DNA from 3 places in the Caldimonas aquatica genome. Region 2 is predicted to be linked to each of the others. Evidence: predicted binding sites of a transcription regulator. Region 2 holds the regulator's gene; each other region holds the start of a gene.
The links. The regulator FNR, encoded in region 2, switches genes on or off when oxygen is low (the NO sensors DNR and NnrR bind a similar motif). The targets are predictions, from matches to a motif close to TTGATNNNNATCAA.
Positions count from the first base shown of each region.

Region 1: OMP39_RS14885 (universal stress protein) is a predicted target of FNR. The motif match lies at 1,713-1,726, and genes of this name have one in related genera.
Region 3: OMP39_RS01390 (hemerythrin domain-containing protein) is a predicted target of FNR. The motif match lies at 3,601-3,614, and genes of this name have one in related genera.

Region 1 is NZ_CP110257.1:3,241,540-3,251,429, reverse strand. It holds gene OMP39_RS14895 (CoA-acylating methylmalonate-semialdehyde dehydrogenase) at 1-191, opposite strand, end outside; gene OMP39_RS14890 (LysR family transcriptional regulator) at 421-1,359, shown strand; gene OMP39_RS14885 (universal stress protein) at 1,784-2,206, shown strand; gene OMP39_RS14880 (TetR/AcrR family transcriptional regulator) at 2,325-2,954, opposite strand; gene OMP39_RS14875 (fasciclin domain-containing protein) at 3,194-3,655, shown strand; gene OMP39_RS14870 (hypothetical protein) at 3,678-3,890, opposite strand; gene OMP39_RS14865 (alkaline phosphatase D family protein) at 4,103-5,686, opposite strand; gene OMP39_RS14860 (DMT family transporter) at 5,781-6,719, opposite strand; gene OMP39_RS14855 (LysR family transcriptional regulator ArgP) at 6,811-7,749, opposite strand; gene OMP39_RS14850 (LysE/ArgO family amino acid transporter) at 7,823-8,470, shown strand; gene OMP39_RS14845 (D-amino acid dehydrogenase) at 8,529-9,842, shown strand.
Region 2 is NZ_CP110257.1:2,017,051-2,026,940, reverse strand. It holds gene ccoG (cytochrome c oxidase accessory protein CcoG) at 1-1,069, shown strand, start outside; gene OMP39_RS09175 (FixH family protein) at 1,084-1,371, shown strand; gene OMP39_RS09170 (hypothetical protein) at 1,423-1,722, shown strand; gene fnr (fumarate/nitrate reduction transcriptional regulator Fnr) at 1,793-2,515, opposite strand; gene hemN (oxygen-independent coproporphyrinogen III oxidase) at 2,750-4,144, shown strand; gene OMP39_RS09155 (sulfite exporter TauE/SafE family protein) at 4,144-4,806, shown strand; gene icd (NADP-dependent isocitrate dehydrogenase) at 5,014-6,267, shown strand; gene OMP39_RS09145 (RcnB family protein) at 6,390-6,770, opposite strand; gene OMP39_RS09140 (2-hydroxymuconate tautomerase) at 6,904-7,095, opposite strand; gene OMP39_RS09135 (ABC transporter substrate-binding protein) at 7,131-8,381, opposite strand; gene dmpG (4-hydroxy-2-oxovalerate aldolase) at 8,378-9,418, opposite strand; gene OMP39_RS09125 (acetaldehyde dehydrogenase (acetylating)) at 9,432-9,890, opposite strand, start outside.
Region 3 is NZ_CP110257.1:305,263-315,152, reverse strand. It holds gene tkt (transketolase) at 1-1,809, opposite strand, end outside; gene murU (N-acetylmuramate alpha-1-phosphate uridylyltransferase MurU) at 1,992-2,714, shown strand; gene OMP39_RS01395 (hypothetical protein) at 2,855-3,553, shown strand; gene OMP39_RS01390 (hemerythrin domain-containing protein) at 3,694-4,281, shown strand; gene OMP39_RS01385 (potassium channel beta subunit family protein) at 4,344-5,315, opposite strand; gene OMP39_RS01380 (aminopeptidase P N-terminal domain-containing protein) at 5,464-6,864, shown strand; gene OMP39_RS01375 (sensor domain-containing diguanylate cyclase) at 6,871-8,373, shown strand; gene OMP39_RS01370 (phosphodiesterase) at 8,448-9,890, opposite strand, start outside.

The DNA of each region.
Region 1 (9,890 bases), 1.2 Mb from region 2:
GCCTCCTTCGCAGCGGCCACCGCCGCCTGCACGTCCTCGGGCTCGGCCAGCACCACCTGCCGGGCCACCGCGCCGGTGGCGGGGTTGTAGACGTCCTGGCGGCGCAGGGCGCGCCCGGCGGTCGCCTGTCCCGCGATCCAGTGGCCCACCTCGGCCTTCAGGCCGACTTCCATGCGTTCGGCAGCGCCCATGTCGTCTCCTCGGTGCAATGCGTGCGATTCGACCAGTCTAGGCAGCGGTGGCCCGTGCGCCAAGGTCGATCGACTGACATCATTGTTCAGTTCGGTGAACAATCGACGCCATGTTTCGCCCACGGGCCAGGCCGGTGGGACGAGGGGCTTTGTATCTTTGCCCCCGGGGCTGGCGCACTGCCCCCCAGGGGGTGTCGGCCCGGCTTCGGGCGGCCGGCCGCCGGGCCTCATGAGGGACACGACGATGGGCGATGCACGCATCGAGGGGTTGTGGGCGCACGTCCATGCGCTGGGCGAGCTCGCGCGACAGGGCAGCTACACCGGCGCCGCGCGGCGGCTGGGCATCTCCAAGGCGGCGATGAGCCAGCGCATTGCCGAGCTCGAGCGGGCCGCCGGTGTGCCGCTCGTGCAGCGCACCACGCGCTCGGTGCGGCTCACCGAAGCGGGCCAGCAGCTCGTGGAGGCCACGCGCGAGGCTTATGAGCAGATCGAGCGCAGCTTCGCCAGCGTACGCGACCTCGCCGGCGAGCCGCGCGGGATCGTGCGCATCACCGCGCCGGTCGCGCTCGGGCGGCAGCAGATCGTGCCGCGCCTGGCGGACTTCCTGCGGCGCTACCCGCAGGTGCGCGTCGAGATGGACCTGTCCGACCGGCTCGTCTCGCTGGCGCAGGAGGGCTTCGATCTCGCGATCCGCCATACCGCGAGCCCGCCCGACACTCACGTGGCCTGGGCCCTGTGCGAGACGCGCTCCTGGCTGGTGGCCAGCCGCGCCTACCTGCGCCGGCGCGGCGAGCCCACCCACCCGCGCGAGCTCGAGGCGCACGACTGCCTCGCGTACCCGCGCCCAGGCGCCGCGCCGGCGTGGAGCTTCGAGGCCCGCGACGGCACCCGGGTCACGGTGCCGGTGCGGGGCAGCTTCGCGGCCAACAACAGCGAGGTGCTGCGCGAAGCGGCGTTGCAGGGGCTGGGGCTCGCCGTGCTGCCCGATTTCAGCGCGCAACAGGCGCTGCAAGCAGGCCGCCTGCGCGCCGTGCTGCCCCGGTGGCGACCGGTGGGCGCGTTCGGTGAGCGCATCTACGCGATCCGCCCCTACAGTCCGGTCGTGCCCCGGGCCGTGCAGGCGCTCGTGGCCCATCTGCGCGAGTCCTTGCAGGGCGGCTTCGTGTGAGGGGGAGCAAAAAAACACCCGCCGGGAGGCGGGTGGCAAGTCCAGTCAAGGACGTCGTTGGGAGAGGTGAGCGCCGCGCACGGCGGGGCTGCGGCGCTGATCGGGCGCCGGCCCGCGGCCTTCGAGCCGCAGACGGGCGGTATGTCTGTTCACAGCTTGAGAAGGACTGTAACCCCCGCCGCGCTGCGCCCCTATCCCCCGGATAGGGGACAAGGAACACGGCATCGTTTACACGCGTTCCGTTTAGAGCGCCATACCGTCCTGCGGGGACTTCGGCCTGCGGCCGCGCGCGGCGTGTGGCACCATGCGCGGCGCCGAGCCCGTCCGAGGGGCGCTGCACGCGCATCATCGGCTTGACGTGAGTCAAGACCGGCCAGCACCCGGTCGGCGAAGCTCGGCTTGTTTGCACACGACAGGAGTGACGATGAAGATCTTGATTGCGGTGGACGGCAGTCCCTTCACCAAGCGCATGCTGGGCTATGTGGCCGCGCACGACGAACTGTTCGGTCCGGCGCACGAGTACACGCTGCTCACCGCCGTGCCGGCCGTGCCCCCCCGCGCGGCCGCCGTCATCGACAAGCAAACACTGGCCGAGTACTACGCCGACGAGGCCGAGAAGGTCCTCAAGCCGGTGCGTACGTTCTTCGAGAAGCAGGGCCTGAAGGCCAAGACGAGCTTCAAGGTGGGCCATCCCGCCGAGGTCATCACCAAGGCCGCGACCACCGGCAAGTTCGAGCTGCTCGTCATGGGCTCGCACGGCCACAACGCGCTGGGCAACCTGGTGCTCGGTTCCGTCGCCACCAAGGTGCTGGCCGACTGCAAGACGCCGGTGCTCCTGATCCGCTGATCCCGCCCGCCCGGCCAGTTCAAGGCCGGGCCGTTCCCTCTCGAGCGGCCCCGCCGGCCGGGCCGCTTTCCGCTTTGGCTTTGTCTTGACGACGCTTCGGGCTCCGGCCCTCCGTCGCTCAGGCCGCTGCGGGCTTGCGCGGCCCACCGCACAGGCCATGGAAGCAGGTGGCCAGCAGGTGGCGGATGATCTCGTCGTCGCTGTACTGGCCGCCCGCCTTCAGCAGGCTCAGCACCGGATCGCAGGCCCGCGCGAACAGCGTGTACAGCACCACCTCCGCCGGCAATGCCGGGTCGATGAGGCCCGAGGCCTGCGCCTCGGCGATCCACCGCCCGAGCCGCTCGCTCACTTCCACCAGCCGGTCCATGTAGTCGCGGTTCGCCAGCAGCGCCTGCCGCAGCGACGAGTTCTGAGCCGGCAACGAGGGCATCTCGCCGGCCAGTTGGACTTCCATCGTCCAGCGCACGACCGCCTGCAACTGCTCCAGCGGCCCCACGTCCGCCCGCGCCTGGCGCTCGTCGAGGAACGCCAGCGCGCGGTCGAGCACGCGGATCATCGCTGCGGCGGCCAGCTCCTCCTTCGAGGTGAAGTGCTTGTACAGGCTCGCCTTCGCAATGCCCACCTCGGCGGCGACCTCGTCCACCGTCATCAGGTCGAAGCCCTTCTCGGCCAACAGGCGGTTGACCGCCGCGAGGATCGCATCCTCGCGGGCGCGCAGCATCTGTTCGCGGAAGGACAAGCGGGCCATGCCCCATTCTAGGCATCCCCGCCGCAAGTTGAACGTTTTCGTTCCATCGAGTACGAAGTAGTCGTGAAACAACCATGGAGTTTACGTGCTGAACCGATGAGTCTATATTGGTCCCACGGTCGCGCAGGCGGCCGCAAGACGGCAGCCGCTCATGCCCCGCGCGGCTGCGGGCAGGGGCCGCGTCGCACCTGCCGGCCTCGAGCCGAAACCGCGGGGTCTGACTCAGCAGGAAAGCACAGATGAAACTCAAGTCATGGTTCGCCGCGGCTGCCCTGGGTGCCGGCCTGGTCTCGGGCGCCTGGGCCAAGGACATCGTGGACGCGGCGGTCGCCGCCGGCTCGTTCAAGACGCTGGTGAGTGCGGTGCAGGCCGCCGGGCTGGTCGACACGCTCAAGGGGCGGGGGCCCTACACGGTGTTCGCGCCCACGGACGAAGCGTTTGCCAAGGTGCCGAAGGAGCAGCTCGATGCGCTGCTGAAAGACAAGGACCGCCTGCGCGCGGTGCTCACCTACCACGTCGTGCCGGGCAAGGTCATGGCGCAGGACGTCAAGCCGGGCAAGGTGAAGACGGTGCAGGGGCAGGAGCTGACGCTCACGACCGAAGGCGGCGTCAAGGTCGATGCGGCGCGCGTCGTGCAAGCCGACGTGATGGCGGACAACGGGGTCATCCACGCCATCGACACCGTCGTGATGCCGCGCTGACGCCGCGGCGCGCCGCCTGCCTTCAGACGGGCGGGTGGCGGTCCAGCGGCGCGGGGCGCGTCTCGGCGTGGCCTCCGTCGTCGCCTTGCGGCACGAGCCAGCCGGCCTGCTCGTCGGGCAGGCTGGCTTCCAACCCCAGCTCGGTGCCCAGGTCGGCGGCGTCCGGCGGCTGCGCAGGGGCGGGATCGCGATGCATCCAGGGCTGCATCCAGGCCGGGAGTGAGAAGCTGGCCATGAGACACCTCGGGCATATCGGTTCTCGGGTATCGACAGTGTGCGGGCGGCCGAGGATGCGCGATATCCCGAATTGGAGGGACTCTGCGGCCCATCTGGCCCCGGGGTCGCGGGGGAGGGGGCGGGGGCAAGCCCGCACGGATGCAACAAAGCTCTTGCGCCCCACCCCCCGCGGGGGTCACGGCCGGGCTCCGGGCGGCCGAGCGCCGGGCCTTAGAGATCCCGTTGCACCCCGGCCACGCCGGCGACCGCGGCGAATGCCGCCTGCGTGCGCAACTTCGCCTGCGGCAGAACCGGGAACTCGGTGGCCCGGAAGGTGCAATGCACCGCCTGCGGTCGCACGTCCAAGAGCGCATAGCCGCGCTCGTCGCCCCGGGCGTGGACGAGGTCGGGGTTGGCCGCGCGGATCAGCGCCATCGCCATCTCGGGCAGGCCGCGCGTGGTGATCGAGCTCGTGACGAATTCGCTCGCGACGATGGGGGTGCGGTCGTCGTTCGGCACCAGGCGCAACTGGGCCGCCACGTGGCGATGCACGTCGCCTCCGAGGGTCACCACGTCGCGCACGCCCGCCTCGTGCAGGCCGCGCAGCAAGCGCTCGCGCGCCCTCGGGTAGCCGTCCCAGGCGTCGCTGTAGACGCTGCGTCCCAACGGTGTGTCGATGCCCCAGGAGCTGATCTGGCTGGCTTGGCCCAGCAGCTTCCAGCGCCGCGTGCTGCCGGCCAGGCCCTGCATCAGCCACGCCTCCTGCGCGTGCCCCAAGACGGTGCGGCCCTCGTCGGCCAACTCGTCGCAGTAGGTGAGCACGCGCCCGCCCAGGTCGCCCTCGGCTCGGGGACAGGCCTGCGGGCTGCGGTACTGGCGGCCGTCCAGCGTCCACAGCTCGGCCAGGCGCCCCCAGACGAAGCGCTCGTGGATGCGCATCGACGCGCCTTGCGGTGCCATCGAGGGCGACACGGGCAGGTGTTCGAAGTACGCCTTGTAGGCCGCGGCGCGCCGGCGCAAGAAGGCGTGCGGGTTCTCGCCCAGCCAGGAGGTGTCGCTCGCGTAGTCGTTCTCGACCTCGTGGTCGTCCCAGGTCAGCACCCAGGGGTGCGCCGCGTGAGCGGCCTGCAGATCCGGATCGAGCTTGTACAGGGCATGCCGCCGGCGGAACATCTCCAGCCGCGTGGGCACGGGCCCGCCGTGCGAGCGCAGCTTGTAGCGCGGGTTGCTCGACTCGTAGATGTAGTCGCCGACGAAGAGCACGAAGTCCAGGTCCTGGGCAGCGATCTCGCGGTGCGCCGCGTAGTGGCCCTGCTCGTAATGCTGGCACGACGCCAGCGCGATCCGCAGGTGCGGGACGTCCGCGTCCTCCGGGGGCGCGGTGCGCGTGCGTCCCGTGCGGCTCCAGGCGTCGCCGCTGCGAAAGCGGTAGTGATACACGCGGCCCGGCGTCAGCCCCGTCACCTCCACGTGCACGCTGTGCGCGTGTTCGGGGCGCGCCAGCACCTCGCCGCGCCGCACCACTCGCGCGAAGGACTCGTCCTCGGCCACCTCCCAGTGCACCCCGTGCGCCTCGGGGGGCATCCCGCCGTCCCGCTCCAGCGGGCGCGGCGCCAGCCGCGTCCACAGCACGACCGACTCCGGCCGTGGCATGCCGCTGGCCACGCCCAGCGTGAAGGGCTCGTGGGCCCAGCGCGGCTCGTCCACCGCCCGCCGCGCCAAGGGCGCCGTGGACGAGCCGAACAGGCTGCCCAGCGCCAGGGCCGCAGCACTGCGGCCGAGCGAGCGGAGGAAGTGGCGGCGATCCAGCGGCATGGAGCGGGGGCGGGCGGCGGCGTCTGGGATGGATTGTGAAGCCAAGCCGGCGGTTGCTGCGCCAGGGCCGGCCGCCCCGGCGGGCCGCGCCGCCTCAGCGATGCCCGCGGATCGCGGCCACGATGCCCAGCGTGAAGAGCGCGGCCGCCGCCAGCTCGAGGCCCGTCGGCCAGCGCTGCTCGTAGGCGAAGCCGTAGGCCAACGCGAAGAGCGTCTCGCTGACGATGAGCTGCCCGGCGAGCGACGTGGGCAGGCGCTGGCTGGCCAGGTTCCACAGCCAGGTCGCCAGCCACGAGGCCCCCAGCCCCATCGCCAGCGAGATGGCGAGAAACAGCGGCCACTGAGCGGCCCGCAGCAGCTCGGTGTCGGCAGGATGCCCCGGCATCCAGGCCACCACCGGCAGCAGCCCGAGGACGGTGGCCACGCCGAGCAGGTTGGTCCACACCGCGTTGGGCAGCTCGGGGTGGCGCTGCAGCCACCGCGCGTTGAGCCAGGCATAGGCCGTCCAGCAGGCGAGCGCGGCGACGGCGCAGGCGAGCCCGGTGGCAAAGCCTTCGCCCGCGCCGGCGCGCGTCGTGCCCCAATGCATCAGCACGAGCCCCGCGAGCGTGCAGGCGGCCCCCGGCGCCAGACGCACGAGCCTGAGCCCCGGCGGGCGGCCGATCACGAGCAGCCACAGCGGGATGGTCCCGATGATGAGCCCCGTGAGGGCGGTGCCGGCGCCCCGCACGGCGGCCACCACCAGCAGGTAGTACAAGCTGTTGCCCAGCCATCCGAGCGCGAGCGCGGCCAGCCACACCCGCGCACGCAGGTGCGCGCGGGTGGTGCGCCAGCTCCATGCCATCGCGGCGACCGCGATCGCTCCATAGGCGAGGTAGCGGCCGACCGTCACCTCCATCCCGGTGTAGGCCGGCACCAGCCGCGGCAGGACGAAGACGAGACCCCACAGCGCCCCCGCCGCGAGCCCGGCGGCGATGCCGGCACCGAGGGAGCCCGGGCGCCCGGCCAGGGACGAGACGGTCGATACGTTCATGTCTGCATTCTCGCGTGGCGGCGGGGCGCCGATCACGCGCCGGGTGCTGGGCGAGCCGCCACGCCATGCTGGTGCGGCCCCACGGTGCCGCTCACTCGCTCCGGTCTTCGGCTTCCAGCGGGAGGAGGGCGCCCCGCGCGCCTTCGATCAGCGCGTCGCCGATGCGGCTGATGAGCGCGGCGCGTTCGCCCGGCCGGCGTTCGTCGCCCAGCTTCCAGCGGTGCCAGTAGAGGGCGACCTGCACGGTGACCTCGGGACACAGCGGGACGAGCTCGCCGCGCTCCAGCCATGCGCGCACCTGCAGCAGCGGCACCACGCCGACCCCCCAGCCCATGCGGGCCGCACGGGCGTAGGCCTCCGACGACGGCACGAAGCGCTCGCGCAGCCGCGGCTGGCGCACCCCGAAGGCGCGCGACACCCATTGCCTTTGCATGTCGTCCTTGCGGTTGAAGACGAGGAAGGGCACGCGCGAGAAGTTGCCCCGGTGCAGGCCGTCGGGCAGGTGGCGGGCCACGAACCCGGGGCTGGCGACGGCGACGTAGGGCATCACGCCCAACGGCGCCACCCAGCAGCCGCGCAGCGCCTGGCGCACCGTGGTCACGCAACCCAGCACGGCGCCTTGGCGCAGCCAGTCGTGCGTGAAGTCCTGGTCGTCCACCACCAGCTCGAGCGACACCCCTTCCTGCACCAGCGGGTCGAGTGCCGGCAGCACCCAGGTGGCCAGGCTGTCCGCATTGACGGCGATGGGCAGGCGCTCGTCGGGTCGAGCGGTCGCCTCCAGCTCGCGCGCGGCGTCGGCCCGCAGCGCCTGCCATTGCCGCGCATAGCGCAGCAGCACCTTGCCGGGCTCGGTGAGCCGCGGCGGGCGCGAGCGCACCACCAGCAGCTGCCCGACCTCGGCCTCGAGCGCGCGCAGCCGCTGCGAGACGGCCGACTGCGTGATCGCCAGCCGCTGCGCCGCCCGCTCGAAGCTGCCCTCGTCCACCAGGGCGGCGAGGCACTCGAGGGCGGCGGGGTCCAGCGTTTTCATAAGCATCGCTAATGTAATGCGAAGAATATTCATCGTCCTTCACGGCGAAGCACGGCCGCACAACAATCGCGGGATGGATGCCGCCTTCCCGACCGTCGATGCCGCCGTCGGCCCCGCCGCCTTGCAGGGCCTGCTGGCGATGGGCGGGCTCATCGTCGCGATCGGCGCCCAGAACGCGCTGGTGCTGCGCCAGGGGCTGGCGCGCTCGCACGTGGGGGTGGTCGTCGCGGTGTGCACGCTGTCCGACTGGTGGCTGACGGCCGCGGGCGTGTACGGGCTGGGCCGGCTGATCGCCGACTCGCCGCTCGCGCTGCAGGCGGTGCGCTTCGGCGGCGCGGCGTTCCTGGCGCTGTACGCCGCGCGCGCCGCCCGCCGGGCCTGGCAGGGAGCGGCGGCCGGGCTGGTGGCGGCGGGCCCGGCCGAGCGCCTGGGCCCGACCGTGGCGGCTGTGCTGGCGATGACCTATCTCAACCCCCACGTCTACCTGGACACGGTGGTGCTGATGGGCACGCTGGGCGCCCAGCACGATGGGCTGGCGAGGCTGGCCTTCGTCGGCGGCGCGGGAGCGGCATCGGCGCTGTGGTTCTCGACCCTGGGCTTCGGCGCCGCGGCGGCGGCGCGCTGGCTGCGGCGTCCGCAGGTCTGGCGCGCGATAGACGCGGTCGTGGCCGGGGTCATGGCGTGGATGGCTGTGCAACTGGCGGCCAAACCTTTACCTTGAGGGCCACCGCCGCCACCGCGGCGGCCCTCACCTTGCGAACGCTCACGAGGAGTTCGTCATGCGAGTCAACGTTCTGGGCGCCGGCATCATCGGCGTCGCCACCGCCTGGTACCTGCGGCAGTCCGGCCACGAGGTCACCGTGGTCGACCGGCAGCCGGACGCGGCGCTGGAGACCAGCTTCGCCAACGGGGCGCAGATCTCGGTGAGCTTCTGCGAGCCATGGGCCAGCGCCGAGGCACCGATCAAGGTGCTCAAGTGGCTGATGCACGACGACTCGCCGCTGCTGTTCCGTCCCAGGCTGGACCCGCAGCAGTGGCGCTGGGGCCTGAGCTTCCTCACCCAGTGCACCGACGCGGCGTTCGAGCGCAACGTGCGGCAGCTCGTGGCCCTGGGCCGCTACAGCCACGAGTCGCTCAAGGAGCTGGTCGCCCAAACGGGCATCGAGTACCACCGCCTGGAGCGCGGCATCTTGCACTTCTTCTCCAGCCAGAAGGATTTCGAGGCCGGGGCCGAGGCGGCCGAGCTGATGCGCCGCTACGGCGTGGACCGGCGCATCCTGTCGCGCGAGGAGGTGCTGGCCGTCGAGCCGGCACTCACCGGCTTCGCCGGGCGCATCGCGGGCGGCACCTACACGCCCACCGACGAGTCGGGCGACGCGCGGGTGTTCACGCAGGAGCTGGCGCGGCGCTGCGCCCAGGCGGGCGTGGAGTTCCTCTACGAGCACGACGTGCTGGGCTTCGGGCTGGAAGGCGGCCGGGTGGGCTCGGTCCAGGTGCAGGACCGGCGCACCGGCCGTCGCCGCGCGCTGAAGGCCGACGCGCATGTGGCCGCGCTCGGCTCGTACACGGCCCCGCTGCTGCGCCCGCTCGGCATCTCGCTGAACATCTACCCCGCCAAGGGCTACTCGGCCACCTTGCGCCTGAAGCATCCCGAGCGGGCGAGCGTGGTCAGCATGATCGACGATGCGCGCAAGATCGCGATCTCGCGCCTGGGCGACGAGATCCGCATCGCAGGCACCGCCGAGCTGGCCGGCTACGACACCCGGCTCGACACGCCGACGGCCCGCGTGCGCTGCCAGGCGCTCCTGCGCCGCTACGACGAAGTCTTCCCCGGCGTCGCGGACACCTCCGAGCCCCACTTCTGGACCGGCCTGCGGCCCAGCACCCCGAACAACATCCCCTACATCGGGCGCAGCCGCATCCCCAACCTGTGGGTCAACGCCGGCCACGGTACGCTGGGCTGGACGCACGGCGCGGGCTCCGGCCGCGCGCTGGCCGAGCTGATGAGCGGCCGCCGCCCGGCGATCGACTTCGGCTTCTACGGCGAGCCGGCCGGCCGCTCGACGCTCGCCCCGCGTGCACAGACGGCCTGACCGAGGGCACCTGACAAAACAGGCAGTTACCGCGGCCGTGCTGCACCG
Region 2 (9,890 bases):
CTTCATGTGGGTCGAGCGCCGCATCGAAGGCGACCGGATCGCGAGAATGCGGCTTGACGAAGGCCCCTGGACCTTCGAGAAGATCTGGCGCAAGACGGCCAAGCAGGCGGCGTGGATCGCGATCGCGTTGTGGACCGGTTTCACCTTCGTCGGCTACTTCACCCCCGTGCGCGAGTTGATAGCGGCTGCCGCGAGCTTCGCCCTCGGCCCCTGGGAGACCTTCTGGGTGTTCTTCTACGGCTTCGCAACGTACGGCAATGCCGGCTACATGCGCGAGCAGGTCTGCAAGTACATGTGTCCTTACGCGCGCTTCCAGAGCGCGATGTTCGACAAGGACACGATGATCATCACCTACGACACGCAACGCGGCGAGCCCCGTGGCTCGCGCTCGCGCAAGATCGATCCAAAGGCGGCGGGGTTGGGCGACTGCATCGACTGCACGCTGTGTGTGCAAGTCTGCCCCACCGGCATCGACATCCGTGACGGCCTGCAGTACGAATGCATCGGCTGCGCCGCATGCATCGACGTCTGCAACGGCGTGATGGACAAGATGGGCTACGAGCGCGGGCTCATCCGCTACTCCACCGAGAACGGCATGGAGCACGGGTGGACACGCGCCCAGATGTTTCGCCGGGTACTGCGCCCGCGGGTGCTGATCTACGGCGCGATCTTGCTCGGCATCAGCCTCGCCTTCGTCGCGAGCATCGCGCTGCGCAGCCCGTTCAAGGTCGACGTCATCCGAGACCGGGGTGCCCTTGCCCGCATCGTGGAGGACGGCCGCGTCGAGAACGTGTACCGGCTGCAGATCATGAACAGCACCGAGCGCGAGCAGCGCTACCGGATCTCGGTGGAAGGCATCGCCGGCATCTCGGTCGCCTCGCACTCGCAGGTCGACATCGCACCGGCCGAATCCCGCTGGGTGGCCGTTCGTGTGCAGGTCCCCCCGGAGTCTGCCGCCGAGCTGGCCGGGCGCTCCAGCCCCATCCAGTTCGCTATCGAGCGGTTGCCGGACGGCGAGGAGGCCGCTCGCACGGTGCACGAGAAGTCCACCTTCCTGGTGCCGCGCTGAACGCAGGAGCCCCCATGAAAACCCTCGAACCCTCCAAAACCCAGCCCCGCGCATGGTGGCGCGAACCTATGATGTGGCTCGTGGTGGGCGGACCTGCGGCCGTCATCCTGGCCGGCGTGGCGACCCTCGTCTTGGCGGTGTCGCGTCCTGATCCGGTGGTCGATCCCGACTACTACCGTCGTGGACTGGAGATCAACAAGACCATGGCCGAGCGCCAGGCCGCGGCGTCGGAAGCCCCGGCCGTCCGCCCCGCGCTCGAGGTCCGCAACCACGCGGCCACGGGTGGAACGCCCGGGCGATGAGCCCTCAAAGGATCAGGCGGCGCGACGATGCGCCGCCGAAGGAGTGCATGGATGGCGCAGCGGTGGATGTGGATCGCCTGGCCCGCGTTTCTGGTGGCGGGCCTGATCGAGATGTTGGTGTTCGCCTTCGTCGACCCGCGTGACCTGCACTGGCTCGGTGGCGGCGCGATCGAGTTGTCGCCGATGGCGATCTACACCCTGGCCTTCTTCCTTTTCTGGGCGGCCACGATGCTGTCCAGCATGCTGACGACCTTGCTGGCGCGCTCGCCCTTCGAGGTCAACCGCTGTCCTCTGACGGCGGATCAGCGCCCTCCTGCTTGCCCGCGCCCGCAGCACCGGTCCGCGTCCTGAAGAGCCGCGGGTCAGCGAGAAGGCGGGCCCGCCGCCAGCGGCGGCAGCGCATCGCACCCGAGGGCTAGGCTCAGCAGTTGTTGGCCGAGTTGACCAGCTTCTGCAGGCCTTCTTGGTCCAAGATGCGAATCTGGCGCTGCTTGACTTCCAGGAGCCCCTCGTCCTGGAACTTCGAGAAGGTGCGGCTCACCGTCTCCAGCTTGAGGCCGAGATAGCTGCCGATCTCCTCGCGCGTCATGCGCAGCACCAGCGAAGACGGAGAGAAGCCCCGCGCATGCAGGCGCTGCGTCAGGTTGAGCAGGAAGGCGGCAAGCCGTTCTTCTGCGCGCATGCTGCCCAGGAGCAACATCACTCCGTGGTCGCGCACGATCTCCCGACTCATGATCTTGTGGAACGAGTGCTGCAGTTCGGTGAACTCACGCGAAAGCGACTCCAGCTGCGAGTAGGGGATGACGCAGACCTGCGAGTCTTCCAGGGCCACCGCATCGCAGGTGTGGCGATCCTGGCTGATCGCGTCCAGCCCCAGCAGCTCGCCGGCCATCTGGAAGCCGGTCACCTGATCCCGCCCGTCCTCGGAGGAGATGCAGGTCTTGAAGAAGCCGGTGCGCACGGCGTAGAGGGACTGGAACGGATCGCCCGCGTGGAACAACGCCTCACCGCGCTTGACCGCCCTGCGGGTGGCAACCAGCGTGTCGAGCTTTTCCAGCTCTGGGCGCGACAGGCCCACCGGCAAGCACAGCTCCCGCAAATTGCAGCTGGAGCAGGCCACCTTCAGTTCGTTGAGTTTGATCATCTTCTTCGCAGTTCCGGTGGAACCCATTATCGGATGGCCGTGGCTTTCCCGAGGTGACCCCGCGTCCCATACGGACTCCTGCCTCGCGGACCGGATCACAGTGGAGCGGGAGCGGGCACGGTGGAGCAGCATGATCATCCTCAAGTACGGGTGGGATTCTTTCGCGTCGCAGCGACCGTGACCTTGAGACAGATCAAGCGCCCCGGAGTTCTGCCTTGGCACAGTGGAGCCACCATGGAGACCGTCCTTCCTCCTCTCGATCGCGAGTTGCTGGCCCGCTTCGATGTGCCCGGCCCTCGCTATACGTCGTATCCCACGGCCGACAGGTTCGTGGAGGCCTTCACGGAGTCGCACTACCGTCAGGCACTGGAGCAACGCGCCAGCGGGGTGGGGGGGCTGCACGCTCCGTTGTCGATCTACGTCCACATCCCGTTCTGCGAGTCGGTGTGCTACTACTGCGCCTGCAACAAGGTGATCACGAAGCACCACGAGCGCGCCGGCGAGTACCTGGACGCGCTCGACCGCGAAATCGCGATGCACCGCGAGGTGCTCGGCTCCGCGCAGGCCGTATCCCAGCTACATTTCGGAGGCGGCACGCCCACCTTCCTATCCGATGCGGAACTGGAGCGCGTGATGGGCAGCCTGCGCCGGGCTTTCCGGCTCGTTCCCGGCGGCGAGTACTCTATCGAGGTCGATCCTCGCACCGTCACTCCCGATCGTCTTGCACATCTCGCGCGGCTCGGCTTCAACCGGCTGAGCTTCGGTGTGCAGGACTTCGACCCCCAGGTTCAGAAGGCGGTCCACAGGGCCCAGTCTCGCGAGAGCGTCGCCGAGCTGATGGCAGCCGCCCGCCAGCTGAGCTTCGAGTCACTCAACGTGGATCTGATCTACGGACTGCCGCGACAGACCCCGGCGTCGTTCGCCCGCACGCTCGAGCAGGTCGGCGAGCTGCGTCCCGACCGCATCGCGCTGTACGCCTATGCGCATCTGCCCGAGCGCTTCAAGCCTCAGCGCCGCATCGATGCCAGCGAGCTGCCGAGCGCTGAGGACCGGATCTCGATGCTGTCGGGGGCCATCGCCAGCTTCCTAGGCCGGGGCTATGCGTACATCGGCATGGACCACTTCGCCTTGCATGACGACGCGCTGGCCGTGGCCAAGCGCCAGGGCCGGCTGCATCGCAACTTCCAGGGCTACAGCACGCAGCCCGACTGCGATCTGATCGGGCTGGGGGTGTCGGCCATCGGCCGCATCGGCGCCACCTACAGCCAAAATGCCAAGACGCTGCCCGAGTACTATGATGCACTCGCGCAGGGGCGTTTCCCGGTGGTGCGCGGTCTCGCGCTCGACAGGGACGACCTCGTGCGCCGTGCGGTCATCATGGCGCTGATGTGCCAGGGGCACGTGGTGTTCGAGTCGATCGAGGTCTCGTATCTCATCGACTTCCGCCGCTACTTCGCCGCCGAACTGGAACGGCTGGCGGCGCTGGCCGAGGAGGGGTTGGTCACGATCGAGCCCGACGGCGTGTGCGTCACGCCCATGGGGTGGTATTTCGTGCGTGGCATCGCGATGGTGTTCGACCGCTACCTCCAGGCCGACCGCAGCCGCCAGCGCTTCTCCAAGATCATCTGATGGTCTCGGGACTCGTCTTCACCGCGTTGTTGATGGGGCTCGCCGGCAGTCCTCACTGCGTGGCCATGTGCGGCGCTGCGACCGCCGGGGTGGGGTGCACCCGGCCGCGCCTGCTGTCGTTCCAGCTCGGCCGTTTGGCCGGCTATGCCACGCTGGGCGCCGTGGTGGCCACCTCGGCTGGCGCCCTTCAGTGGGGGGCCGAGCACAGCGCCTGGCTGCGCCCCTTCTGGGCGCTGTTTCACGTGGCCGTGCTCGCGCTCGGGATCGCCCTGGTCTGGCGCGGTCGTCAGCCGGCTTGGCTCGAAGGTCTGGCTCACCGCGTCTGGCAGGAGATGCGCCACCGCACGCTCGGCTGGTCCAGCCTGCAGGTGCCCTTCGCGGCGGGGCTGCTGTGGGTGCTGCTGCCGTGCGGGCTTCTGTACTCCGCCCTGATGGTGGCGGCACTCGCCCCAGGAGCCGGGCAGGGGGCCCTGGTGATGGCGGCCTTCGCCTTCGGTTCGGCGCTCGGCCTCCAGGTCGGGCCCATGCTGTGGCAGCGCTTCGGCGCCCGGGCGGGCGGGGGCACCCTCGCCGTGCGGCTGGCGGGGGGCTTCCTGCTCGCCTCGTCCGCGTGGGCCCTCGGCCATGGCGTGTGGTCCAAGGTGGCCGCCGGGGTGTGCTGAGCGGGCTCGGGTGGCGCCCCTGGGCGCGCCACCGCCTCCAGGTACGTGGGGCAAAGGCGGGCGCCGCCTCACGGTTGACCCCCCGAGGGGCCGGCCCAGCCCCGTCTCCCGCAGGGGTGGTGAAAGTCGTCTGAAAGCCGCCCTGACTTAGAATCTTTCGTTCGCGCAAGAACCCGATACCAACCACGTTCCGCGGAGCTTTCTCACATGTACCAGCACATCAAGGTGCCCGAGGGTGGCCAGAAGATCACGGTCAACCCGGACTTCTCGCTCAACGTTCCCGACAATCCCATCATTCCGTACATCGAGGGGGACGGCACCGGCTTCGACATCACGCCCGTGATGATCAAGGTGGTCGACGCTGCGGTGGCCAAGTCCTACGGTGGCAAGCGCAAGATCCACTGGATGGAGGTCTACGCCGGCGAGAAGTCGACCAAGGTGTACGGCCCGGACGTGTGGCTGCCCGAGGAGACGCTGCATGCCGTGCGCGAATACGTGGTCTCGATCAAGGGCCCGCTGACCACCCCGGTCGGTGGCGGCATCCGCTCGCTGAACGTCGCGCTGCGCCAGGAGCTGGACCTGTACGTCTGCCTGCGCCCGGTGCGCTACTTCAAGGGCGTGCCCTCGCCGGTCAAGGAGCCCGAGAAGGTCGACATGGTGATCTTCCGCGAGAACTCGGAAGACATCTACGCCGGCATCGAGTTCGACTACCAGAGCGACAAGGCCAAGAAGCTGATCAAGTTCCTGCAGGACGAGTTCGGCGTCAAGAAGATCCGCTTCCCGGAAACCTCGGGCATCGGCATCAAGCCGGTCTCCAAGGAAGGCACCGAGCGCCTGGTGCGCAAGGCCATCCAGTACGCCATCGACAACGACAAGCCGTCGGTGACGCTGGTGCACAAGGGCAACATCATGAAGTTCACCGAAGGCGCGTTCCGCGACTGGGGCTATGCCCTGGCGCAGCGCGAGTTCGGCGCCGAGCTGATCGACGGCGGCCCGTGGTGCAAGTTCACCAACCCGAAGACCGGCAAGGACATCGTCATCAAGGACGCCATCGCTGACGCGTTCCTGCAGCAGATCCTGCTGCGTCCGGCCGAGTACTCGGTGATCGCGACGCTGAACCTGAACGGCGACTACATCTCCGACGCGCTGGCCGCGCAGGTCGGCGGCATCGGCATCGCCCCGGGCGCCAACCTGTCCGACTCGGTCGCGATGTTCGAGGCCACCCACGGCACGGCGCCGAAGTACGCCGGCAAGGACTACGTGAACCCCGGTTCCGAGATCCTGTCGGCCGAGATGATGCTGCGCCACATGGGCTGGAAGGAAGCCGCCGACCTGATCATCAGCTCGATGGAAAAGGCCATCCAGAGCAAGAAGGTGACCTACGACTTCGCCCGCCTGATGGACGGCGCGACCCAGGTCAGCTGCTCGGGCTTCGGCCAGGTGATGATCGACAACATGTGATCCGCCGCGGCCCGGCACGGCCGGGCCGGCCGGTCCAGATGGAAACCCCGCTTCGCGAGAAGCGGGGTTTTTTCTTGGCTGGCGCATGGCGCCGAGCTGGGGCCTTGCGGCGTGTGCCCGGCTCAGTGAGCCAGCACGAAGTGGGCAATGATGCCGGTCGCAGCGGCCACCAGCACGAAATCCGAGCCCACGCGCACCCAGTGGTGGCCACGTGGCGGGGCGCTCAGGCGGTGGGCGCGCCAGTCATGCACCACGTGGTGGCGGTAGGCGACGGGCAGCCGGGCACCGCGGTGGAAGTGATGGCGCGGCGCCGCGACGCGGACGGGCTGGACCACGACGACCGGGGGGTGGGCCGGGCGGGCAGCGGGATGGCCGTGCACGGGGCCATGGCGATGCTCGACGCGGGGGGCAGGGGCGTGGCGGTCACGCGGCTGGGCGTGGGCCAGGCCGGCCTGCAGGCCGAGGGCCAGGGTGGCCAGGGCGATCAGGGTGCGTGCTTGCATGAGGCTGCTCCTTGGTGAACGGGACAGCTTCAGTGTGCAGCGCCACCCTTTGCGTCTTGCGTGCGGCGGCAAACGGCGGGTAAGGCTGTGTAAAGACGCGTGAAGCGGGAGCGACAGGCGCTCCCGTGCCAGGCTAGCGGCCGAGTTCCTTGGCCGTGACGCCGGCGATGCCCCAGTTCTCCTTGGGCACCTCGGTGATCCAGACACGCACGTTCGCCACCGGGGCGCCGACGGCCTCGACCAGTGCCTGGGTGACCTTCTCGATGACGGCCTTTTTCTGTTCTTCGGTGCGGCCTTCGATCAGGTAGATCTGTGCAAATGGCATGGGGTTGTCCTCTGTCGGAAAAGGTGAAAGGGGCGTCACAGCGGGACGGTGGCGAACTTCGCGGTGACGGGGATGAACGGCGAGCGGGTGTTGTCCACCACCTGCAGCACCCAGCGCCCCCGCTCGTCCTTCAGCCACTGGCCGCCCACGGCCGGCGTGGAGCACACGTTGAGCGCGGGCATGCGCCCCGCGAAGCTGAGCGGGCCCACCACGGTACGGGCCTGGATGCGGCGCAGGGCCTGGCCCAGCGAGGGCCGGGTCGGCTCGGCCGCCTGCTGGATCACCTGTGCTGCCAGGTCCACCAGCGCGTGGGAGAAGCCCAGCGTCTGGATCCATTGCCGTCCGGTGCGCTGCTCGTATTCGCGCACGATCTGGGCCGAAGTCTCGCCGGTGAGGCCGGAGCGGAACGGCCAGGCCGGCGACCACCAGACCTCGTTGCACAGCGCCAGCCCCGGCAGGCTCCTGCGGTCCACCGTGTCCGGGAAGGGGAAGGCCTTCGCGATCGTGGCCATGCGCGGCTGGTAGCCCACCTGGCGCGCCGCCTCGAAGAAGGCCTGCGCCACCGGGGGGGGCAGCACGCCGGTGACCATGTTCACGCGGGCGTCGCGCAGGCGGGTGGCGATGCCGGTGTAGTCCGGCGCGGCCAGGCGCACGCGGCCGGGGTCCATCAGCGTCAGGCCGCGCTGCGCGAAGGCACGCGGCATCACTTCGAGGAAGGCCCCGCCGTCAATGTCGTCCGGCCAGAGGCCGCCGACCACCGTGCCCAGGCCGGCACGGGCGAGCAGGCTGGAGTAGATGTCGGTGAAGTCCTCCAGGCCGACGAAGAAGTGGTAGGTCCACTGGAAGCCCTTGTCCGGATGGCCCTTGCGGCCGTGGAACCAGGCCTGCCACGGGGCCACCGTGGTGACGCAGGGCACGCCCGCGGCCTCGCAGACGTCCGAGACCGGATTGCAGGTCTCCGGCGTGCCGGAGGCCAGCACCATGTGCACGCCGCTGGCCACGAGCGAGGCGGCCAGCTCGCCGGCGCGGGCCGGCGACGAGGCGGCGTCGTGCAGCTCCAGCCGGACGATGCGCCGGCCGCGCCCGGGGCTCTCCAGCCCCGCGGCCAGGCGCGGGGCCAGCAGTTCGTGCACGTAGGTGTTGGTCAACCCGAAGGCGGCCAGGGCCCCTGTGGTGGGTGAGATCAGGGCCACCCGCAGCGTGGCGTCCTCGCCGGCCGGCTGGGCCGATGCCGCCGGCAGGGCTGCCCAGGCCGCGGCGGCGGTGAGCAGGTGCCGGCGCTTCATGCGGCGTGGCGTCGTTCGGCGCGCTGGCGCGCCAGCGTCAGCGCGGTGTCCTCGATCATGTCTTCCTGGCCGCCGACCATGCCGCGGCGGCCCATCTCGACCAGGATGTCGCGCGCGGACACGCCGTACTTCTGCTCGGCGCGCTTGGCGAACAGCAGGAAGGACCCGTAGACGCCGGCATAGCCCAGCGTCAGCGCGTCGCGGTCGATGCGGATCGGAAAGTCCATGATGGGCACGACCAGGTCCTCGGCCACGTCCTGGATCTTGAACACGTCCACGCCGGTCTCGATGCCCATCAGCGAGCACACCGCGACCAGCACTTCCATCGGCGTGTTGCCCGCGCCCGCGCCCAGGCCTGCGGCCGCCGCGTCGATGCGGCTGGCGCCGACCTCGATCGCGGCGATCGAGTTGGCCACGCCCATGGCCAGGTTGTGGTGGCCGTGGAAGCCCACCTCGGTCTCGGGCCTGAGCGCCTCGCGCACCGCGCCGACCCGGGCCTTGACGGTGTCGGGCAGCAGGTGGCCGGCCGAGTCGGTCACGTAGACGCAGTTGGCGCCGTAGCTTTCCATCAGCTTCGCCTGCTCGACCAGCTTCTCGGGGTTGGCCATGTGGGCCATCATCAGGAAGCCGACCGTGTCCATGTCCATCTTGCGCGCCAGCGTGATGTGCTGCTCGGAGACGTCGGCCTCGGTGCAGTGGGTCGCCACGCGGATCGTGGACACGCCCAGCTCGTGCGCCATCTTGAGGTGGTCCACGGTGCCGATGCCGGGCAGCAGCAGGGCGCTGACCCTGGCGCGCTTCATCAGCGGGATCACCGCGCCGAGGTACTCCTCGTCGCGGTGCCGGGGGAAGCCGTAGTTGACCGAGGCGCCGCCCAGGCCGTCGCCGTGCGTGACCTCGATCAGCGGGATGCCGGCCTCGTCCAGGCCCTGGGCGATGGACTTCATCTGCTCCAGCGTCATCTGGTGGCGCTTGGGGTGCATCCCGTCGCGCAGCGTCATGTCGTGGAGGGTGATGCTCCGGTTCGTCAGTGTCATGGGATGCTCCTCGTCAGGCGGCCACGGGTTCGAGCACCAGTTCGCCCTTGAGGATCTCCTCGGCGAACATCTCGGCGGTGCGGGCGGCGGCCGCGGTCATGATGTCCAGGTTGCCGGCGTACTTCGGCAGGTAGTCGCCCAGGCCCTCGACCTCGAGGAAGACGCTGACGCGCTTGCCGTCGAAGACCGGGCCGTTGACCAGCCGGTAGCCCGGCACGTAGCGCTGCACCTCGCGGATCATCTCGTGGATCGAGCGCGTGATGGCTTCCTGGTCCGGCTCGTCCTCGGTCAGGCAGTGCACCGTGTCGCGCATGATCAGCGGTGGCTCGGCCGGGTTGATGATGATGATGGCCTTGCCCTGCTTCGCGCCGCCGACCTGCTCGACCGCGCCGGCGGTGGTGCGGGTGAACTCGTCGATGTTCTTGCGCGTGCCCGGCCCCACCGAGCGGCTGGAGACCGTGGCGACGATCTC
Region 3 (9,890 bases), 1.6 Mb from region 2:
CTGCGCCGGTTGGCGGTCGAACACGGTGGTCGAGGGCATCGAGACGACACGCACCGCGATGCCCTCCTGCGCCAACGCCGCCTGCGCGTGCAGCGCGAGTTGCACCTCGGAGCCGGTGGCGATGATGACGGCCTGGGGCTTCTTCTTGAGGCCCACCTCGCTCGGCTCGGCCAGCACGTAGGCGCCTTTGGCGATGTCCTCCAGCCCCGCCTTGGGCAGGTAGGGCACGTTCTGGCGCGACAGCAAGAGCGCCGTCGGGCGGCTGCGGCTTTGCAGCGCGCACGCCCAGGCCACGGCCGTCTCGGCAGTGTCGGCCGGGCGCCAGACCTCGAGGTTGGGGATGAGGCGCAGCGCCGACGCGTGCTCGATGGACTGGTGCGTGGGGCCATCTTCGCCCAGACCGATGGAGTCGTGCGTGAAGACGTGGATCACGCGCTGCTTCATCAGCGCGGCCATGCGGATGGCGTTGCGCGAGTAGTCGCTGAAGGTCAGGAAGGTGCCGCCGTAGGGGATGAAGCCGCCATGCAGCGCGATGCCGTTCATGATGGCCGCCATGCCGAACTCGCGCACGCCGTAGTTGATGTGGCGCCCGCCGTTGGGATGGCCGTCGGCGTCGAATCGCAGCGCCGGGGTGGCATGGGTGTTGGTGAGGTTCGAGCCGGTCAGGTCGGCGGAGCCGCCGAGCAGCTCGGGCAGCGCGGCGGTGTAGTGCTCCAGCGCGATCTGGCTGGCCTTGCGCGTGGCGACCGTCTCGCCCTTCTGATGCGCGTTCACCGCGGCGTCCACCGCGATCTGCGCGAACTGCGCGGGCAGCTCGCCCTTCATGCGGCGCTCGAACTCGGCGGCGAGCTCCGGGTGCTCGGCGCGGTAGCCCTCGAACAGCGCGTTCCACGACTGCTCCAGTGCCTGCCCGCGGGTCTTGCCGTCCCACAGCGCATAGACCTCCTGGGGCACGACGAAGGGCTCGTGCGGCCAGCCCAGCGCCTCGCGCGTGCCGCGGATCTCCTCGGTCCCGAGCGCCTCGCCGTGCGCCTTGGCGGTGCCCGCCCGCGTGGGGGCGCCCTTGCCGATGATGGTTTTGCACACGATCAGCGTGGGCCGGTCGGTGCTGTGCTTGGCCTGCGCGATCGCCTGGTCCACGGCGTCCACGTCGTGGCCGTCGATCGGGCCGATGACGTTCCAGCCGTAGGCCTGGAAGCGCTTGGGCGTGTCGTCCTGGAACCAGGGGCCCACCTCGCCGTCGATCGAGATGTTGTTGTCGTCGTACAGCGCGATGAGCTTGTTGAGCTTCCAGGCGCCCGCGAGCGAGCAGGCCTCGTGGCTGATGCCTTCCATCAGGCAGCCGTCGCCGAGGAACACGTAGGTGTGGTGGTTGACGATCTCGTAGCCGGGCCGGTTGAACTCCTTGGCCAGGAGCTTTTCGGCCAGCGCCATGCCCACCGCGTTGGTGATGCCCTGGCCCAGCGGGCCGGTGGTGGTTTCGACGCCGGGGGTGATGCCGACCTCGGGGTGCCCCGGCGTCTTGCTGTGCAGCTGGCGGAAGGCCTTCAGCTCCTCGATCGGCAGGTCGTAGCCGGTCAGATGCAACAAGGCGTAGATCAGCATCGAGCCGTGACCGTTGGACAGCACGAAACGGTCGCGGTCGAGCCACTGGGGGTTGGCGGGGTTGTGCCGCAGGTGGCGGCTCCACAGCGCCACGGCGATCTCGGCCATGCCCATCGGGGCGCCGGGGTGGCCGGAATTGGCTTGTTGAACTGCATCCATTGCCAACGCGCGGATCGCGTTGGCCATCAGGGTGGTGTCGGCCATGTGGAACCTGTCGACGGCCCCGCGCACGTGCGAGGCCCGGAGGGAACTGGGAGGTGGAAAGGAAGCCGCAATTGTAAAGGTCCCCCGATAATCGGCCGGTTTCCGCCGCCTGGGCGCTGCGGCCCGGCTCGCCGCCGCGGAGCCGGAGTCAGCGCCTTGCGTCCCAGCCTCCTCTTGCCGCCATGACCGACAACCTCAAAGCCATCGTCCTGGCCGCCGGCCGGGGCGAGCGCATGCGACCGCTCACCGACACCTGCCCCAAGCCGTTGCTGCCGGTGCGCGGCAAACCGCTCATCGTCTGGCACCTGGAGGCACTGGCCGCGGCCGGCGTGCGCGAGGTGGTCGTCAACACCGCCTGGCTGGAGGAGCAGTTCCCCGCCGCACTGGGCGACGGTTCGCGCTGGGGCCTCAAGATCCATTACTCGATGGAAGGCCGGGACCACGGCGGGGCGCTGGAGACGGCCGGGGGCATCGCGAAGGCGCTGCCCTGGCTGGGCGAGTGTTTCTGGGTCGTCTCGGGCGACATCTTCGCGCCGGAGTTCCGGTTCGACGCGCAGCAAGCGCGCGCCTTCGTGCACAGCGGGCGGCTGGCGCAGCTGTGGCTCGTGCCGAACCCGCCCTTCCACCCCCGCGGCGACTTCGGCATCGGCGCCGACGGACTGGGGCTGGCCGACGGCACCGGCCCGGACGGGCAGCGCTGGACGTATGCGAACCTGGCGCTGATGCGCCGCGAGCTGTGCGCGGGGCTGCCCCCCGGCACCCGGGCCCCGCTCGGCCCCCTGTTGCGCAAAGGCATGCAAGAGCGGCTCATCGGTGTGGAGATCTACCGCGGCCGCTGGGAAAATGTGGGTACGCCCGCGCAATGGCAGGCGCTCAATATGGACGCGCCGCCCGCTTCGGCGTAGAAAGCGTCGTGGCCAAGCGAACGCGGCACCGGACGCAGGGGCGCTGAAAGACCCCTCGCCGCCCGCGCGACGAGGCACGACACGAACGAGATGGGGCGCGCCACGGCCGGGGCCGGCGGAGCGCAAGAGAGGGTTGGACGATGAGCCTGCTGTCCCTGGCGGGGCTGGCCGCCAGTCTGGTGCTCATGATGCTGATGCACACCGGCGTGCTGCGCGCGGTGCGTGCCGTGGTGCTGGCGGCGCAGCCGCTGTCGGGCGCGCACGTGGATTCGTGCGTGTACCACCGCAGCAGTTGGACGCCCGGCGAGCAGGACCTCTACCCGGTCTGGGCGGCGGTCGCCGCGGCGGGTACCGCGGTGTGGGCCGCGGTGGCGTTCGGCTGGGGATGGGGCTGGCCGCTGGCCGCGCTGGCCTGGGGCGCGGCGATGGGCTGGGATCTCTGGCGCTGGGAGCGGGTGGCTTGCAGCGTCAAGTTCGTCACATGGCGGCGCGGGTGGCGCCATTCGGCGCGGCGAGCGCCGGTGGCCCGGATCAAGGAGGTGCACGTCGTCGAGAAGCGGCTGCTGGGCCCGCTGGGCGGCTGCTACGTGGCCTTCGTGCTCGACGACGGCAAGGCCGTGAAGCTGCCGCACACCGTGCTGCCGGGCGGGCTGGGTGCCGTCGAGGACTTGGCGAACTTCGTGCGGCTGCAGATGCAGCAGGTCGAGGACGTGCGCCGCCGCATCGAGAACGAGCGCCGCCGTGCCGGCAAGCCGCCCCTGGACCCGACGGAGCGTGAGATCCGCGCCCGCATCAAGGCCTTGCGCCAAGCCAAGGCCAGCGAGGTGTCGGTGCGCTGAGGCGCCCGCCCCGGAATGCGTCGCTCGGGCACGGGCCGCAGCGCCCCTTGATCCAGCGCAAGACGGCCTGCGCCGCTGCATGGAATGCTCGGTCGCACACGCTGCCCGCGCGATGGCCGGGCCGCGCGAGGAGACGCCCCATGGCCGCCAATGCCTTCAAGATCATCCGTGACGAGCACCGCGCACTCGCCTCGGTGCTGCGTTCGCTCGTCTTGCTGCTGGACCAGTACCGGCGCGACGCCACGCCCCCGGACTTCGCGCTGTTGCGGGCGATGCTGTTCTATGTGGACGAGTTCCCGGAGCGGCTGCACCACACCAAGGAGTCCGAGCTGCTGTTCCCGATGGTCCGCAGCCGCACGCGGGAGTGCGACGAGGCCCTGGACCGGCTGGATCGGGAGCACGAACGAGGCGAGCGCGCCATCCGCGACCTCGAACACGCTCTGCTCGCCTACGAGATGATGGGCGAGGAGCGACGCGGCGCCTTCGAGCAGGCGGTGCGCAATTACGTGGACTTCTACCTCGACCACATGCACGTGGAGGAGTCGCAGGTGCTGCCGGTGGCCGAGCGCGTGCTGACCGAGGCCGACCGCCAGACGTTGGACGAGGCGTTCGCGCGCAATCGCGATCCGCTGGCCGATCCCACGCCGGACGGCGCCTACCGGCCGGTGTTCCTGCGCATCCTGATGAACACCCCGGCCCCGCTGGGGCTGGGCGCTGCGGCGGCCTGACGCAGCGCCCGGCAAGGGGCCGCCGCGAGGGCGCGCGGTGAGCGTCGGGCGCGCGGCCGCCGTCAGCGCGCCAAAGGCTTCGAAATCTCGTCGATGCGCTCGAGCACTTCGGGCGTGAGGCGAGGCAGCACCTCCAGCGCGCCCAGGTTGTGACGCAACTGCTCCAGGCGCGAAGCGCCGGTGATGACGGTGCTCACGCGCGGATGGCGCGCGCACCATGCGATCGCCAACTGCGCGACGCTGGCGTCGAGCTCGCGCGCGATCTCCTCCAGCCGCCCGACCGCCTCGTTCTTGGCCGGGTCGGTGAGCTGCTCGCGCAGGAAGCTGAGGTTCTCCATCGAGCCGCGACTGCCCGCCGGGATGCCCTGGCGGTACTTGCCGGTCAGCAACCCCGAGGCGAGCGGGCTCCAGGTGGTCAAGCCCAGGCCGATGTCTTCGTACAGGCGCGCATACTCCTTCTCGACGCGGCGGCGGTGGAACAGGTGGTACTGCGGCTGTTCCATCACCGGCTTGTGCAGGTGGTGGCGCTCGGCGATCTCCCAGGCCGCGCGGATCTCGTCGGCGCTCCACTCGCTCGTGCCCCAGTACAGGGCCTTGCCCTGGCGGATCATGTCGCTCATCGCCCACACCGTCTCTTCGATCGGCGTGTTCGCGTCGGGCCGATGGCAGAACACGAGGTCCACGTGGTCGAGCTGCAGCCGCTTGAGCGAGCCGTCGATGGCGTGCATCAGGTACTTGCGGTTGAGGGTGTTCTTCTGGTTGGGCCCCTCGCTCAGGCCCCAGTAGAACTTGGTCGAGACGACGTACGACAGGCGCGGCCACCCCAGCGCCTTGATCGCCTCGCCCATCAGCACCTCGCTCTGCCCTGCGGCGTACACCTCCGCGTTGTCGAAGAAGTTCACGCCGGCATCGAAGGCCGCCGCCATGCATTCGCGCGCCGCGCGGGTGTCGATCTGGTTGGCATAGGTCACCCACGACCCGTAGGACAGGACGCTGACTTGCAGGCCGGAGCGGCCGAGGCGGCGGTATTCCATGAATCGGTCTCCCGTGAATCGAGTGAATGAGGAGGGCGAGGTTCGATAGACTGGCGCTGAACCTTCGACGCCCAGCCGCCGGGACGGGACTTCGTTCGCAGCCTCGGCCCGGCGCCGGTCCCCAGCGTAGCCCCAAGCACACACCCTCATGGACCGCTCAGTCTTTGCCGAACGCCGCCGACGGGTGGCCGAGGCCCTTCGCGCCGCCGGCGGCGGCCTCGCCTTGCTGCCCACCGCCCCCGAGCGCCCGCGCAACCGCGACACGCTCTACCCCTTCCGCGCCGACAGCTACTTCTGGTATCTGACGGGCTTCGGCGAGCCCGAGGCCTGGCTCGCCATCGACGACGAAGGGCATTCGACACTGTGGTGCCGCCCCCGCGACCCCGAGCGCGAGATCTGGGACGGCGTGCGCCTGGGACCGCAGGCCGCGCCCGAGACGCTCGGTGTGGACCGCGCCTTGCCGGTCGAGACGCTGGACGAGCAGTTGCCTGCCCTGCTTTCGGGCCGGCCCGCGGTGTGGTGGCCGTTCGGCGTGCACGAGGGCCTGGAGGCCCGCATCGCGCGCTGGATCGAGGCGGTGCGCGCGAAAGAGCGTCAAGGCGCCGAGCCGCCGCGCGCTCAACGCGACCTCACGGCCCTGCTGGACGAGATGCGGCTGGTGAAGGACGCCGGCGAGCAAGCGGCGATGCGCCGCGCCGCGCAGATCTCGGCTTGCGCCCATGTGCGCGCGATGCAGCGCTCGGCCGCTTGGCTGCGCGAGGCCCCCGGGCAGACGTGGCGCGAGTACCACCTGGAAGCGGAGCTGCTGCACGAGTTCCGCCGGCAAGGCGCGCAGGCGCCGGCGTATCCGAGCATCGTCGCGGCCGGGGCCAACGCCTGCATCCTGCACTACGCCGCGGGCCACGCGCCGCTCGTGCCCGGCGAGCTGGTGCTCGTCGACGCCGGGTGCGAGCTGGACGGCTATGCGAGCGACATCACGCGCACCTTCCCTTGCGACGGCCGCTTCACCGGCCCGCAGCGCGAACTCTACGAACTCGTGCGGGCGGCTCAGGAGGCGGCCATCGCGGCGACCCACCCCGGGGCGCGCCAGCGCGACGCCCACCATGCCGCGGTGCGCGTGCTCGCCCAGGGCATGCTCGAGCTGGGCCTGCTCTCTCGCGAGCGGCACGGCAGCCTGGACGACGTCATCGAGAAGGCGGCCTACCGGCAGTTCTACATGCACGGCACCGGCCACTGGCTGGGCTTGGACGTGCACGACGTGGGCAGCTACGTGCAGGAGGACGAGCCTGCAGTGGAGCAGCCCGACGGCCTGGGCGGCCGCGTCGTCAAGAAGCCCTCGCGCATCCTGCAGCCCGGCATGGTGGTGACGATCGAGCCGGGCCTCTATGTGCGGCCGGCCGAGGGCGTGCCCGAACGCTACTGGCACGTGGGCATCCGCATCGAAGACGATGCGCTCGTCACGCCGGAAGGCTGCGAGTTGCTCACGCGCGGCGTGCCGGTCCACCCGGACGAGATCGAGGCGCTGATGCGCGAGACGAGAAAGGACTGACGCCGCATGACCTTCTTTGCCCCCGATACCGCACCGGCCGGTCCGGCCTCGCGCGTGGATGCGAACGACGACGAGCAGATGTTCGAGCTGGCGCCCGTGTCGCTCTGGCTCGAAGACTACAGCGCCGTGCGTGATCTCTTCGATGCCTGGCGAAGCGAAGGCGTGACCGACCTGCGCACCCATCTGAGCGCCGACCGCAGCCGCGTGCAGGCCTGCTCGCGCGCCGTGAAGGTGCTGCGCGTCAATCGGCGCACGCTGGAGCTCTTCGGCGCGAGCGACATGGCGCAGCTCGTCTCCCGGCTCGACATGGTGTTCCGCGATGCGATGTTCGACTCCTTCGTGGAGGAGCTGGCCTCGCTGTGGGAGGGTCGGGGCGGCTTCGCCAACCAGACCGTGAACTACACCCTCGACGGCCGCCCCCTGCACATCCTGGTGCATGGCAAGGTGCTGCCCGGGCACGAGGCGCGCTGGGACCGGGTGCTCGTCTCGATCGAGGACATCAGCCGTCGGGTGGAGGCGGAGCGTCAGCTCGTCGCGAGCGAAGCGTATGCGCGCGGGCTCTTCGAGCACTCGCCGGTGTCGCTGTGGGTGGAGGACTTCTCGGCCGTCAAGCGGCTGCTCGACGAGGCACGCGCGGCGGGCATCCAGGATTTCCGGACCTTCATCGACGTGCATCCCGAGTTCGTCGACCGGTGCATGCAGGAGATCCGGGTCATCGACGTCAACCGCCGCACGCTCGAGCTCTTCGCTGCCCCCGACAAGCCCACCTTGCTCAGGCGGCTGGGCGAGGTGTTCCGCGACGACATGCGCAACCACTTCGCCGAACAGCTCATCGAGCTGTGGGACGGCAAGCTGGTGCAGCAACGCGAGACGGTCAACTATGCGCTCGACGGCGACACGGTGCACGTGCACCTGCAGTTTTCGGTGCTGCCCGGCCACGAGGACGACTGGTCGCTGGTGTTGGTGTCGCTGACCGACATCACCGCCCGCAAGAAGGCCGAAGCCTACCTGGAGTTCCTGGGCAAGCACGACGTGCTCACCAAGCTGCGCAACCGCTCGTACTACATCGACGAACTGAACCGACTGCAACGCAAGGGGCCGTTCCCGATCGGCGTGATCGTGGCCGACCTCAACGGCCTGAAGGACACCAACGACCAGCTCGGCCACGCCGCCGGCGATGCCTTGCTGCAGCGCGCCGGCGAGGTGCTGGCCAAGGCGGTGGACCACCCGGCCTGCGCCGCGCGCATCGGCGGCGACGAGTTCGCCGTGCTGATGCCCGCCACCGACCGCCGCGGGGCCGAGCAGGTGTTGGAGAACATCCAGCGCATCGTCGAGCTCAACAACTCGTTCTATGGCGGCACGCCGCTGTCGTTCTCGATGGGGCTGGCCGTCTGCGAGGCCGGCGAACGGCTGGAAGACGCCATCGCATCGGCCGACGCGGCCATGTACGTGGCCAAGCGGCAGCACTACGAGTCGCAGGGTCGCGACCGCCGCAACTCCCGCTACTGATCCGCGCCCCTGATCGCGCCACCGGCCTGCGGCCGACCCGCGCGGCCCGCGCCTCGAGGGGGCGAGGTGCGCTTTCAGGCGGCGGCGCCGCCGTCCTCACCGCTGTCGACGACGTGCAGCCCGCAGGCGCGCGCCTTGGCGATGCGCTTGGCCGAGGCGGCGGCGCTGGCCACCGCATCGGGGTCGGTGAAGATGCCCGGCCGCACGCGCAGCGCGCCGATCGACAGCGTCGTGCACGGGAAAAAGCGCAGCACGCCGTGGCGGTCTTCCGCCTCGATGCCGCCGGCAGCCAGTGCCTGCGGGTCGAACAAGGCCAGGGCCCGCTCGTTGAACGACTCGATGATGTGCTGACAGCGATCCATCCAGTCCTCGCTTTGGAACAGCACGACGAAATCGTCGCCGCCGACGTGTCCGACGAAATCGCGTCGCGGGTCGCAGTGGGTGACGAAGGCGCGCGCCGCCAGGCGGATCATCTCGTCGCCGCGCCAGTAGCCGTAATGGTCGTTGAACGGCTTGAAGTGGTTGAGGTCGCCGTAGCAGGCGACGAAGTCGCATCCGCTGGCGAGCAAACGGCCGATGTGGTCGCTGATCGGAATGTTGCCCGGCAGGAAGGTCAGCGGATTCGCGTGGCGGGCCGCCTCGATCCGCAACTCGGTGACCGCGCGCACCAGCTGCTCGCCCGTGCCCAGCCCCCGATACCGGCCGTTCTCGGTGATGATGAAGCCGTCGGCCAGATAGCGCTGGTCCTCCGAGGTCAGGATGGCGGTGAGTTCCTCGACGCCGGTGTGCATGTCCACCAGCAGCGGCGTGAGGTTGGCGAACAGCGTGCACGGGCGGCGGCCGTACAGCTCCTTGAAGTAGGGCTTGGTGTAGCGGTCGAGCACCTGCTGCCGATTGAGCAGCCCGACCGGGCAGCCGTCCTCGACGATGGCCACCGCGTGCAGGCCTTCGTCGGCATGAAAGCGCTGGATCAGCTCGTCGTGGGTCGTCGACGGCGCGACGCTCGGCGCGTCGATGATGAAGCGCGCCGCCGTGAACCCGCGGTGCGCCACGCGGCGCAACTCGGGCAGCACGGCGATGTCACGGCTGCGCAGCACTTCGCAGGCGGCTTCGTCGGCGCGCCCCGCGGGGGCGTGGGCCGGGCGGCCGATCAAGTAGCCCTGGCCCAGCGCGATGCCCAGGTCGCGCACGACCTTGAGGTCCTCCGGCGTCTCCAGGCCCTCGGCGACCATCGTGGTGTCGAACACCTCGGCGATCTGCAGCAAGGCGCGCAAGGTTTGCAGCTTGGCGCCGTGCGTGGCCACGCCCTTGGCGAAGTACTTGTCGATCTTGACGATGTCCGGCTTGAGTTCGGCCCACAGGCGCAGGCTGGAACGCCCGTCTCCGAAGTCGTCCAGCGCCAGCCCCATGCCGGCGGAGTGCACGGCTTGGGCGGCACCCAGCAGCGGCCCGAAGTCGCGCACGTGCTCGTGCTCCGTCAGCTCCAGCACGACCGACGACGGGGCCAGCCCGTGCGA